Regions from separate parts of the Salimicrobium jeotgali genome, predicted to be linked through region 1. Evidence: riboswitches for the same ligand, from Rfam matches in the RefSeq annotation. Region 1 holds a riboswitch; each other region holds the start of a gene.
What was found. A riboswitch is a leader RNA that binds a small molecule or an ion and turns the genes downstream of it on or off. The one in region 1 is predicted to bind S-adenosylmethionine.
Positions count from the first base shown of each region.

Region 2: another riboswitch for S-adenosylmethionine. It lies ahead of metX (homoserine O-acetyltransferase MetX); the one in region 1 lies ahead of metK (methionine adenosyltransferase).
Region 3: another riboswitch for S-adenosylmethionine. It lies ahead of AAV35_RS14570 (sodium:solute symporter family transporter); the one in region 1 lies ahead of metK (methionine adenosyltransferase).
Region 4: another riboswitch for S-adenosylmethionine. It lies ahead of AAV35_RS12115 (O-acetylhomoserine aminocarboxypropyltransferase/cysteine synthase family protein); the one in region 1 lies ahead of metK (methionine adenosyltransferase).

Region 1 covers NZ_CP011361.2:829,420-832,790, forward strand. Annotated here, with positions in the region: gene pckA (phosphoenolpyruvate carboxykinase (ATP)) at 1-781, opposite strand, end outside; gene AAV35_RS04140 (thiol-disulfide oxidoreductase DCC family protein) at 932-1,309, shown strand; SAM riboswitch class I at 1,356-1,458, shown strand; gene metK (methionine adenosyltransferase) at 1,720-2,922, shown strand; gene AAV35_RS04150 (gamma carbonic anhydrase) at 3,026-3,371, opposite strand, start outside.
Region 2 covers NZ_CP011361.2:341,358-344,728, forward strand. Annotated here, with positions in the region: gene AAV35_RS01765 (polysaccharide deacetylase family protein) at 1-745, shown strand, start outside; gene metX (homoserine O-acetyltransferase MetX) at 841-1,893, opposite strand; SAM riboswitch class I at 2,002-2,112, opposite strand; gene AAV35_RS01775 (DUF2188 domain-containing protein) at 2,268-2,468, shown strand; gene AAV35_RS01780 (ABC transporter substrate-binding protein) at 2,780-3,371, shown strand, end outside.
Region 3 covers NZ_CP011361.2:2,200,572-2,203,942, reverse strand. Annotated here, with positions in the region: gene AAV35_RS11020 (SLC5/6 family protein) at 1-328, opposite strand, end outside; gene AAV35_RS14570 (sodium:solute symporter family transporter) at 350-868, opposite strand; SAM riboswitch class I at 959-1,066, opposite strand; gene aspA (aspartate ammonia-lyase) at 1,211-2,638, opposite strand; gene AAV35_RS11010 (dicarboxylate/amino acid:cation symporter) at 2,668-3,371, opposite strand, start outside.
Region 4 covers NZ_CP011361.2:2,409,918-2,413,288, forward strand. Annotated here, with positions in the region: gene AAV35_RS12110 (hypothetical protein) at 204-422, opposite strand; gene AAV35_RS12115 (O-acetylhomoserine aminocarboxypropyltransferase/cysteine synthase family protein) at 554-1,867, opposite strand; SAM riboswitch class I at 1,973-2,083, opposite strand; gene AAV35_RS12120 (trans-sulfuration enzyme family protein) at 2,160-3,302, opposite strand.

The DNA of each region.
Region 1 (3,371 bases):
CGGACCAGCCGTGTTCATCGTCACCGATAAGGTAACGGGAAGGGTCGGCGGAAAGAGTCGTTTTTCCTGTACCGGAGAGTCCGAAGAAGAGAGCGGTTTCTCCCTCCGCGTTCACGTTAGCGGAGCAGTGCATCGGCAATACGTCCTGTTTCGGCAGGAGATAGTTCATCACGGAGAAGATCGACTTCTTGATCTCTCCGGCATACTGCGTGCCGCCGATCAGTACTATTCTATGTTTGAATGATACCGTTACGAACACTTCGGAATTGGTTCCGTCTGTCTCCGGGTCGGCTTTCAGCCCCGGTGCAGAGAGCACTGTGAACGCATTTTCGTGAAGAGGTTTCTCTTCACTCCCGGGTCTTATGAACATCTGCCTTGCGAACATATTGTGCCAGGCGTATTCTGTAATCACACGGATTGGCAGACGGTAGTCTTCATCGGCGCCTGCGTAACCCTGGAATACGAAACGTTCAGGGAGGTCTTTCAGATATCCGATCACTTTGTGGTAAAGGTGAAGGAATGTTTCTTCCTGCATCGGCTGGTTCACTTTGCCCCAGTCGACCTTTTCGGCAGTTTCATCGTCTTTTACAATGAATTTATCGTTCGGGGACCGTCCTGTATATGCTCCGGTTTCTGCCTTTACAGCTCCGGTATCGGTCAGTGTTCCTTCATTCCTGTTGAGTATGTTTTTCGTAAGGTCCGGAACAGAAAGCTGTACTTGTGTTCCTTCTTCCTCAAGCAGCTCCTCGATGCTTGAACGGTCGCTTCTGGCATGAATCATTTTAAAAACCCGCCTTTCCCTGAAATTCCGCATGTAAGCGATTATTTGTAAATAGTATAACACATTGTCGTTAATAGTCCATACTGCAATTCATTTTTTTAAAATCATCTGCAGCTGCTGTATAATCTGGAGAAAAGGAAGGTGAAAAGGTTGAAGAAATCGATCGTTCTGTACGATGCCGCATGTCCTTTGTGCCTTAAAACGAAAAAGTGGGTGAGCCTCCTGGACCGGGAAAATCGACTGCTCTGGCTGTCGCTGCAGAAGCTTACCGAGTATATTTCTCTTCCCGCTGAAAAAGAAGGACAAATTCGTGAACAATTACATTTATATGATCCTTCGCGCAACGAACATGTAGGGTATGACGCGATCACCTATATATGTAAGGAGTCGCCGCTGCTTCGCTTCGCCGGAAAGCTGATGGAGTTTCGGACTGCGAGGGCGGTCGGAGTTCCGGTTTACCGATTTATCGCTAATAACAGATACAGAGTGGGAATCCACGATTGTAAAGACGGAAGCTGCTCCATCTAATTGACAATCATAGCTGATTTGGTATGATAAAATGCGAACGGTAACTCTCTTATCCAGAGTCGGTGGAGGGACAGGCCCGAGGAAACCCGGCAACCTTCTTTTGATATGGTGCTAACCTGACGCAAGAGTACTCTCTTGGACGATAAGAGCGGAAGGAAATCATCCCTTTCCTCATACGATGAAGGAAAGGTTTTTCTTTTTTAATGAAGGAAATCAAAATTTCTCTTAATAGTATAAACGTTTCCTGAAGGACCTTCCTGTTTTCCATGCATGGTTAATGAAGGAATGGAACTGATTCCGGTTTTCAACCCGTGAAAACAGGGGCCGGAATTCGGAAACAGAATGCAGTATATTAAAGTATGATGCTGGTAAGAGTGCCGTAATCAGAGTTTAAGGAGGAATCATGTAACATGGCAGCAAATCGCCGGTTGTTCACATCTGAATCGGTTACGGAAGGGCATCCCGATAAGATATGTGACCAAATTTCCGATGCAATTCTTGATGAAATACTGAAGGAAGACCCGAATGCCCGGGTGGCCTGTGAGACAATGGTTACCACAGGACTTGTACTTGTCTCCGGGGAAATCAGTACGACGACATATGTGGATATCCCGCAGGTCGTAAGGCAGACAATTAAAGATATCGGGTACACGAGGGCGAAGTTCGGATTCGATGCCGATACCTGTGCCGTCCTTACAGCTATTGATGAACAGTCCCCGGATATCGCGGGCGGAGTGGATGAATCTCTGGAATCGAGAGAAGGACAGATGAGCGAAGAGGAAATCGACGCAATCGGTGCCGGGGATCAGGGTCTTATGTTCGGATACGCAACAGATGAAACGGATGAACTGATGCCTTTGCCGATCTCGCTTGCTCACCAGTTGTCCAAGCGTCTGGCGGACGTGCGGAAAGACGGGACCCTCTCCTACCTGCGTCCGGACGGTAAGACACAGGTGACTGTGGAATATGACGAGAACAACAACCCGCTCCGGGTCGATACGGTGGTCATCTCTACGCAGCATGCCGAAGAGATTACGCTTGGGCAGATTAAGGAAGATTTGATGAAGCACATAATTGTGCCGGTCGTCCCGGAGAAGTTCATGGATGACCAGACGAAGTACATCCTTAACCCTACAGGCCGTTTCGTTATCGGCGGGCCTCAGGGTGACGCAGGGTTGACAGGACGCAAAATCATCGTTGACACTTACGGCGGCTATGCCAGACACGGAGGAGGGGCCTTCAGCGGCAAGGATTCCACTAAAGTGGACCGCTCCGCTGCTTACGCCGCCCGCTACGTTGCAAAAAATATTGTTGCCGCCGGTCTTGCGAAGACGTGTGAAGTACAGCTCGCATATGCCATCGGGGTAGCCGAACCGGTCTCGATTTCCATCGATACGGACGGTACCGGGGAAGTCACGGAAGCCAGGCTCGTGAAAGCTGTGCGGGAACTTTTCGATCTACGTCCGGCAGGGATTATCCGCATGCTCGATTTGAAACGTCCTATTTATCGACAGACGGCCGCGTACGGTCACTTCGGCCGCCCGGCGGATCATTTCCCCTGGGAAAACGTCGATAAAGTGGATTTGCTGAGAGCTAAAATAAAAGAAGAATAGATAGGCCGCACGTACAAAAATCCGAACGAAAGCGTTCGGATTTTTGTTTATTCCGTTAAATTAGAATAGAAGAAAAATACACGGCCGAGGCCAGAACAAAGAATCATTTCTCTCCGCTGTTTTTATAATACTGTCCTTTTTCCACGTAGCTCTTACGTATACGATCCAGTTCTTTGAGGTCTTCGCCGGTCAGATCTCTCACTACTTTAGCCGGGCGTCCCACGGCAAGAGTGCGGGGAGGTATCGTTTTACCTGGAGGAACGAGACTTCCGGCACCGAGAAAAGCTTCTTCACCGATGACGGCGCCGTCGAGTACAATCGATCCCATTCCGACTAAGGCATTCTTTTTGATGGTAGCGGAGTGAAGCGTAACCTGATGGCCGATGGTGACTCCGTCCTCCAGCGTAAGCGGCATGCCCGGGCTCTGGTGGAGAAGACTGAGATCCTGT
Region 2 (3,371 bases), 490 kb from region 1:
ATCGGAGAAGGAACTTAACGGCTTTACGTATGAAGGGGACGCTTTCACTTTCTTTGCGGGGAATCAGTCCGTACGGGTGAATAAACAGGAGCACCCGGAATGGTTCAAAGAAAAGTTCATGAAGAAGCGTTCGGATATGACGGAAAGACCTGGGAGTTTTCATGCGGAGAAAGAAATCACCGAAATTCCCGTTACCGAAAAAATGTTGGAAGAGTATCCTGTCGCAGTGATGGGAGGACCCCATCCGAAGAGGACAGAAGAAATTCTCCGGGTGCTGGAGAAGAACGACCGGAAAGCTGTGTTCTTTTTAATCGGCAAACGTGTCGAACGTTATCCGGCCGCAGTGGAAGCTATAAAAGAACAGGGGCACGCTGTGGTGGCTCATACATGGAACCACAGGCTCCCGGAACGTCTCACGGAGAAGAAAGAAAGCGAATACCGGGAACGTTCCGTGAACCTGCTCAGCTCTATTACAGGTCAGCAGGAGGTGCTGGTCTCCGGCGACAGGGTCAGTCCGGAAAAAGCACTCATCAACCGCCCTGACTGGGCCGGGGAGTCCGAGGCGTGGGTGAAGGAACAGCTCGTAAATTCCGCCCGTTCGAACGGGCAGCTTGTCGTAAGCGGATTGAATGAAAATACTCCTGCGCTTTTACGGGAAGTGCTTCTTGAACTGAAGGACTCCGGGAGCCGGGAGAAGGACACAGGCAGGGAAGAGTCCGGAGCAGAACGGCTGGCCGGGATGTAATTTTCTAATAAACAGCACAGACACTTCCGGCGGAGGTAATGTGCTGTTTTTTATTGCGCTCCGGACCTCTTCTGGTAGAGGATCTTCCGCAGCCGCTAAACCAGTAAGTGATATCTGATGAACTCTCCCCACTTATCGAATTCGACAAGGAAGCCGTCGTGCCCGAATTCGGTATCTATATGGAAATGCAGAGCGTGAGGAGCAAGGAGTGAAAACTCTTCCATGGATTCCTTCGGGTATACGAGATCTTTCTCGAAGCTCATCGTATAAACGTCCGCGCTGTACTGTTGGGCCGTCTCCTCAAGGGTGCCTCTGTTCCTTGTGATGTCGTGATGGTTCATGGCATCGAGAAGGTAAAGATAGCTGTTGGCATCAAACCGTTTCTTAATCTTCTTCCCCTGATAATCCAGGTAGGACTGGATATGATAATTCTCTTCGTTCTGCCGGCGGTTGAAGCGCTGGTGGAAGAGGGACCTGCTTCTGTAAGTGACCATCCCCGTCATTCTGGCAAGCTCGAAACCGTCCAGATCCTCATTCGACTGATAATTACCGTTTTTCCACTGCGGGTCACGTTTTATCGCTTCTCCCCCTATATGATTGAATGCTATTCCATAATCGCTGAGGGCCGGAGTGGAAGCGAGAATAAACAGCTTATCCATCGCATCCGGATACATAAGCCCCCATTCATACACCTGCATACCACCGAGTGACCCGCCGAGCACGGCATGTATGTGCGTGAAACCGAGAACTTCCAGAGCCCGTTTCTGAGCCCGTACTATATCTCTGATTGTTATGGAAGGGAAGTCGAGACGATAGACCTCTCCATTTTCGGGGTTTACGCTCGCCGGGCCGGTAGAGCCGTGACAGCCGCCAAGTACGTTGAAGGTGACAGTCTGAAATTCTTCTTCCGGGACTATCCCTTCTTTTCCGAATAGACCTCTCCACCATCCGGGTTCTTCTTCCGTACCAACGGTGTACTGATTGCCTGTGAGAGCGTGACATATAAGGAGCAGGGGCGCATTCTGGTTGCCGGCCTGCTCATAGGCGAGCGTGACTTCCGGCAGCCGTTCACCGGTTTCGCAAATGAACTCCCCGATCGACACTTCTTTATAAACGGTTTCACAAGTTCGGATATGATTGACGGACATCTGTCTTCCCTCCAATGGAATTATATAGGTAATGCGGCCGGGGAGCCCATACATAGAAAAAGCCCCCTTCTGATAAGTTAAGAAGAGGGCTGAATTATATATTGCCTCCTCTTATCTTTCAGATCAGTAAGATCTGTAGGACGTAGCACCTTTTCAAACTGACGTTTGAAGGTTGCCGGGCTTCACAGGGCCTAATCCCTCAGCCGCTCTTAATAAGAGTCGCACGAACTATTCAATTTAAGCTTATTATGAAGTATAACCACCAGAGGAAAGGTATGTCAACTAATTTTCTGACTATTTGAGATATGTTTGAAGGAAAAAGAGGCGGGGTACAATCAAAAGTATCCGATTATTAAAAGAGGAGTGGATTAATTATGGTAAAAGAATATAGCGTAGTACAAAACAAAGACAAAAACGGCTGGTACATTAAAATCGAAGACATCGCTCCGACGGATTTCTTCGAAGATTTTGATTCCGCAGTCAGCAAAGCCGAAGAAATTGCGAAGAAGAACTCTCCGAGTAAAGTTCTGATTCTCGATCAGGACGATAACGTGCAAGAAGAAAGAAGCTTTTAATTTAATTATGCGTAAAGAGCTGAAGGGTACCCCCTTCGGCTTTTTTTGTATGGAAAAAATAATATGATACATATTTTTCAGAATACTTATTGTAATATGTTTGTAATCGTGCTAAGATACAGACAATGAAACTGTGCAAACGAATTCACAGTATCGCTTCTGTCACCTGTCCTTTTCTTTACATAGGAGAAGGAGTAATTTATTGGATATTTTTGCAAACGAATGCACAAACTTTTCCGGCGTCCTTTATTTTTTTGTGTAAGTTGTAAGCGGATTCAAAAAATCAGAAACAGTAAAAGGGAGTGTATGGAATGAAGAAGAAAAAGTTTTATTCAGGGATTGCTACGGCTCTATTGGCTTCAAGTGTGCTGGCGGGCTGTTCGTTCGGCTCAGGTGAAGAATCTTCCGGCGGAAGTAATGACGGTGGAGGAGAAGGCGGCAACGGCGAAGCGGTTACGGTTGACGTTTTTCAATTCAAAGTGGAATTCAAAGATCAGTTTGAAGAACTTGTATCGATGTATGAAGAAGAGAACCCGGACGTCAATATTAACGTCAAAACCGTCGGTGGCGGTAACGATTACGGTGCTTCACTGAAAACTTCCTTCTCCTCCGGCGAAGAGCCTGACGTCTTCAACGTCGGCGGACCGACGGACGTGGACGAGTACGAAGAATATCTGGCCGACGTTTCGGATACGAAAGCTGCCGAAGCGGCTCTTGAGGGGACGTTGAACGGTGTAAGTCGTGACGATCAGGTTCTCGGACTTCCTTATAACCAGGAAGGCTATGGACTTCTTTACAATAAGAAAGTTTTCGAAGAAGCGGGTATTGATGCTTCCTCGATCAAGACGATGGAAGATCTGAAAGGTGCCGTGGAAACCCTGAATTCCAATAAAGAAGAATTGG
Region 3 (3,371 bases), 1.3 Mb from region 1:
TTGCATCGGGGACAACCGCAGCCGCCGAGAGTCCGAAGAGGATCCCGAAAAGAATGAAGGGGATGCTCATCACTTCTGCCACAATCAGTCCTTTTTGCCCTTCTTCCGGTGTTCTGCAGGACAGAGCCATCTGGAAAGCAGCCTGAGCTAAAATGACGTTCACAAGAAATGTGGCAAACCATACGAGAATGACCTGAAGACCGGCTCCGTCCCAGTCGAACATCCCGGGCTGTTCGACTGCCAGCTGCTGCAGACCGGAAATGCCGGGTTTAATGAAGAACGCTGCTGCACCGATTATGAACATGAGGGCGAAAATGATAGTGTTCATCGTTTGTGTAAAGGCGACCGCCTACATGCCGCCCGACTGTAAATAGACGAATAAAAGAAGGGCTGTGAACGCCACGGATAAAGACAGAGACACGCCGGTGAAGACGTGGAAGGCAGAAGCGAATGCAATGGCCGTGGCCACCGACCACATCGGGAAAGCGAAGGCCGTAATGGCGCCGGATAAAGCTTTGGCACGTCTGCCGAACTGATCACCGATCAATCCGGTGATGGTGACGATCAATTTCTCCCGGAACGATTTTATAAGCAGAAGGGCGATCAGGAGAACCTGCAGTGTTTCTGCGACCCCGTACCATATAGCTGAGATCCCCGTAAGATACGAAAGCTCCACAATCGATATGTACGTTGAACCCGAAAAAAGACCTGTAATACAGAAAGCGACCGTCCACCACCGGAACGTCCGTCCCCCTATAAAATATTGCTCGCCCCGGCCGGCTTTCCGCTTTGCCACGTTGCCGACGATGATTAACGCGAGCGTATATAACAGCGCCAGTGTAATGACCCATACTCCGTAAGAATTCATTTCCTCTCCTCCTTTACATATCTGTACATACAAAAAGAACCCTTCCACTTTTCCGTAAGAAAAATAGAAGGGTTCTCCTGAACGTCCCTGCTCTTATCTTTCAGACAGATAGTGTCTGCTGGAAGAAGCACCTTGTTCTTTACGAACAGGTTGCCGCGGGATCACAGGACCAGATTCCTCCACCGCTCTTGATAAGATGTGTATGAAATTAACGTTCATTCTACCGGGGGAAGAAAAGGAATGTCAATGATTTTTTAGAAATTTCGAAAAATAGAAAAGACAGGACTGTATTTCGTTCTCAAAAAAAGGGACGCCGAAGGGCGTCCCTTTAAAGCTGCTGTATCAGACTGTCATTTCTTCCTTCAGGTGTGCTCCTGCAATACCCGGGTAGGTCATTTCATAACTGTCGAGAATAATTTCCAGGTCTTCATAATTCAAAACCTCATACTCCATACAGAGGGTACGCACCGTTTTGCCCGTTCTTATGCCTTCCTGGGCGATTTGTGAAGAGCGTTCGTAACCGATGTGCGGGCTTAAAGCCGTAATGATTCCAAGGCTTTTCTCCACGTTCTCCCGGAGTACTTCTTCGTTCGCCTGCAGATCTTTCAGGCACAGATCCGTGAAAACGCCGAACCCGTTGTTCATAACAGTGATGGATTCAAGCAGATTGAAAATCATGACCGGTTCCATGACGTTCAGCTCCAACTGTCCGGCTTCTGAAGCCATGCTCACCGTGTGGTCGTTTCCCATAACTTGAAAAGCGATCTGGTTAATAACTTCCGGCATGACCGGGTTCACTTTCCCGGGCATAATGGACGAGCCCGGCTGTCGGGCCGGGAGAGTGATTTCGCTCAGTCCGGTTCTCGGCCCGGAGGCCATCAGACGAAAATCATTCGCTATTTTGGACATGCTCGTCATAGTGTTTTTCAAAGCGGAAGAAACTTCCGTGTAAGCATCGGTGTTCTGGGTAGTGTCTACCAGGTTCTCTGCTGCCCTGAGCGGAAGTCCGCTGATGTCGGCCAGATACTCCACTACGAGCTTCGTGTATACCGGATCGGCGTTCAGACCGGTACCGACCGCTGTTGCCCCCATGTTGATTTCGAACAGATTATCTTTGGAGCGTCTAATCCGGTTGAGGTCGCGTTCGATCACACGCTGGTAGCTTTTCAGTTCCTGTCCGAGCCGGATCGGAACGGCGTCCTGCAGGTGCGTACGTCCGACTTTGATGATGTGATCGAAATCAGCCGCCTTTTTACCGAATGTATCAGCCATCGTTTCCATCGTCTGTTCCAGCCGGGTCATCCCGGTTACAGCAGCGATATGCATTGTGGTAGGGAAGACGTCGTTGGTCGACTGTGCCATATTCACATGGTTATTCGGATTGATATAATCGTAGTCGCCTTTGTCCCGTCCTGCGATTTCAAGAGCCCGATTTGCGATAACTTCGTTCGCATTCATATTCACGGAAGTACCGGCTCCGCCCTGGATAGGATCTACAAGAAACTGGTCATGGTAATAGCCTTCCAGCAGTTCATCGGCAGCCCCGATGATAGCTTCGCTTATGTGAAGAGGGAGGTGGCCGGCGTCCCTGTTCGCCATAGCTGCCGCTTTTTTGACCATAGCCACGGCCGTAATCATGGAATCATCGAGGTTGTACCCTGTAATCGGGAAGTTTTCTTTGGCACGCAGTGTCTGGATGCCGTAGTAAGCTTCGGCGGGAATCTCTTTTTCTCCGATAGAGTCTGTTTCTGTACGATATAAACGGTTCATGGTATCTTTCCTTTCCCTGTGGATTCTTATTACCCGTAGTGGGCGGTTGTGTAGTTTTCTTCGTCTTCCAGAACATCGGGGCGGTTCCTGTCAGACGGGCTGACAACGACTGCGGCTGATGCATCCCCGAGAACGTTCACGGAAGTTCTGATCATATCCAGAATACGGTCGATTCCTGCGAGCAGTGCTATACCTTCGAGTGGCAGACCGATGGAAGTCATAACCATCGACAGCATAATAAGTCCGGCACTCGGGACGCCGGCGGTTCCGATGGAAGCCAGTGTAGCGGTCAGCACGACGGTAAGCTGATCGATGAAAGTCAGTTCCATTCCAAAGTACTGAGCGACGAACAGCACGCAGACCCCCTGATACAGGGCTGTACCGTTCATGTTGATGGTCGCGCCGAGCGGCAGTACGAAACTGCTGATCTTTTGCGGTACTTTCAATTTTTCTTCGGAATACTTGATCGTCATAGGTAAAGTTCCCGAGCTGCTGGACGTACTGAAAGCCACCATAATGACCGGTATCAGTTCCTTGAAGAAAGTGACGGGGCTCATCTTGCCGAAAACTTTCACGGAAAACGAGTAGACGAGCAGAACGTGCACGAGTGAGCCGACGAGCAGCGCGAGAATGACCTTGAATAAAGGCCACAGTACGGACACCCCGTATTCCCCGACGGTAGGTGCGATAAGGCCGAATATACCGATGGGGGCGAATCTCATTACGACACCGG
Region 4 (3,371 bases), 1.1 Mb from region 1:
CATATGGCACTGCTTTATTCGCTGGGCATTATTTTAACCGTACTGGCGACTTTCTTCATCATTTTTAAAAAGCTGACAAAATTAAGCTATATCGTTTTTTCTGTAATTTTAATATTTTATCTTCTGCTGCTTGTACTAAGCCCCTGGTTTCTTTTGTAACATAAATATACCAAAGAAAAAGCGAGCCGTCTGAACGGACTCGCTTAGCGGTTGCGGGAGCGGTTGATCGCTTCCCGGATGTGATACAGTTCCGCAAACATTGCTGCAGCAAATACGAGAAGCATGCTGAGCAGTACGGAAATGATGAAGATGGACCCATCCAGATCAAATCCCAGTACTCCTGCAAAACCGATTAATCCACCTATAATAAGACCTATTGCTGCGAACAGAACAATCTTTTGAAACGTCAGCGAATAAAACATGACTTCACCCCATTTTGTAAACTGGACTCTTACCTGTCCTTTCCCCTAAATAACCAGATGCAAAACCGGTGCTTTTCTTCTTAATCCGGCAGAAATATACTTTTTTTCGAGCCCAGTCGCAGTATGCAGGCCTATGACTTGCCTGCAGCCGCCCTGTCCGTCGCCTTCTCAATCGATTCATCCAGGTCATTGATGATATCCTTCACCGATTCGATACCTACGGACAAACGAATCAGTTCTTCTGACACTCCGCTCGCCGCCAGTTCTTCCACGGAGAGCTGCTGATGGGTAGTGGATGCCGGGTGAATGATCAGAGACTTCGCATCTCCCACGTTCGCAACGTGAGACCAGAGAGAGACGTTATCGATCAGCTTCCTCCCGGCGTCTCTTCCCCCTTTAATACCGAAGTTAACGATAGCCCCGTAGCCGACTTGCAAATATTTATCGGCAAGTTCATGCGCCGGATGCTCCTGAAGGCCCGGATAGGATACCCACTCCACATCCGGGTGCGCCTGCAGATGCTTAGCAACTTTCAGGGAATTTTCCGCATGACGTTCAATGCGTAAAGACAGTGTCTCCAGCCCCTGAATAAGAAGGAAAGCGTTTTGAGGACTGAGGCACGCTCCCATATCCCTGAGAAGCTGCACCCGGAATTTAGTAGCAAATGCCACTTCCCCGAGGTCTCTCGAATAAACGAGACCGTTGTAGCTGTCATCCGGCTCCGTGAAGCCGGGGAATTTCCCGTTCGCCCAGTCGAAGGTACCTCCGTCCACGACTACCCCGGCTATAGCTGTCCCGTGACCGCCGATCCATTTTGTCGCCGAGTGGACGACGATGTCCGCCCCCCACTGCAGCGGTTTGCACTGGACCGGACTCGCGAACGTATTGTCTATAATCAGAGGCACTCCCTGTTCATGGGCAATTTCGGATACTTTTTCAATATCAAGCACGTGCAGGCTCGGGTTACCGATCGTCTCCGCAAAGACCGCCTTCGTTTTCTCCGTAATCGCCTTTTTGAAGTTCGCGGGATCTTCCGGATCGACGAATTTCACCTCAATACCGTAACGCGGCAGCGTTTTTGCAAATAAGTTATACGTTCCTCCGTACAGGTTACTTGCCGCCACAATCTCATCACCTGCTCCGGCGACGTTCAGTATGGAATACGCAATAGCGGACATTCCGGAAGCGGTAGCCACAGCAGCCGTACCGCCTTCTAAAAGAGCGATTCTTTTCTCGAAAACATCTACGGTCGGGTTGCCGATTCTTGAATAAATGTTTCCGGGCTCCTCGAGACCGAACAGGTTCCTGGCGTGCTCGGTATCATCAAATACGTAGGATGTCGTCTGATAGATCGGTACGGCTCTCGAACCCGTTGCCGGATCGACCTCCTGTCCCCCGTGCAGGGCAAGCGTGTCCAAATCGTAATTCTTAAATTGCTCAGTCATGAAAAATCCCTCCTGTATAATATATGACAGAGGGTCCGAGTGAGGAGATATAAACAAAAACCCCTTCGATAAGAAGAGGTTTACGTTAAATATATTTACATCCTCCCCTTATCTCTCAGACCTCTAAGATCTGTAGGAATTGGCACCTTTTCAAACCGATGTTTGAAGGTTGCCGGGCTTCGCAGGGCCTAGTCCCTCAGCCGCTCTTGATAAGAGTCGCTATTCAATTAAATGGTATGCTTTGCATTATATACGGAAGCATCCGAAAAAGTCAACAATTTTTAGAAAATTCTTATTTAGAGGCTTCGATCGCCTGTTCCAACTGAGCGGAGATATCGTCCGAACTCTCAATCCCGACAGAGACCCGGACAACGTGGTCGTCGATTCCGAATCTTTCTTTATCTTTAGCGGAAAGGGCACGATGAGACGTCCGGGAAGGAACGGAAACGGTCGTTTCAACTCCGGCAAGACTCGGCACAATTTTGATCCAGCCGAGCGTCCGGTAGAAGGTGTTCATCTCTATAGATTTATTCAGAGCTATCGTAACGATGGCGCCGTTGCCTTCTGCCGATACGTTTTCCGGGTAATAAACCTTCTCCACATCTGCATTTCTCTGCATGGCATCTGCAAGAGCCTGGGCGTTCCGGGACTGTTTTTCCATACGGATTCCTAACGTTTTCGTACCGCGATACGTCAGCCATGCTTCAAACGGACTCAGGTTAGAGCCGAGGGAGACAATTTTTTGGCGTGCTTTCTCTACGAGCTCCCTTTCTCCCGTAAGCACTCCTGCTGTCGCATCACTGTGACCGCCCAGATATTTCGTAGCGCTGTGTACGACGAGGTCGGCGCCCTGCTTCAGTGGCCTCAGCAGGTACGGCGTGGCAAACGTATTATCTATCATGATTTTCAAATCATTTTTACCGGCGATTTCCTGAAGAACTGTCATATCCTCCACCCGGAGGAACGGGTTCGTCACTGATTCTGAATAAAGCAATTTCGTGTTCGGACGTATTTCCCCTTTTATGCTTTCCTGGTCACGGAAAGATGTGAGCGTTACTTCAATGCCGAGAGAGGGCAATTCGTGAGAGAGAAGATTGTGCGTCCCGCCATACACATCCTCAGCAGCTAAGATATGATCTCCGGGCTTTACGACGGAAAGAATTCCCGCAAATATAGCTGCCATGCCTGAAGCTGCTGCAACTCCCGCGCTTCCTTCTTCAAGAGCAGCAACACCCTCGGCCAGCTCTTCCGGATTCGGGTTTCTTTCCCTGGAATAAAGGTAGGATGTCTCTCCTTCATAGTACTTCTCCAGATCATCCAGGTCCTTGAACGTAAAGGCTGAAGTCTGATAAATAGGCGTCGCCTTACTGTGGACCGCCGCCGTCTGGTCAGCTTTATGATGGACAACTTTAGTAAAAAATGATGAATCTCTCATGAATAAACCCCTCCGCTTCTCGTTTCGTAACAGTATATCTGCACATCGAACAGGTGTAAAGAAAAGCGG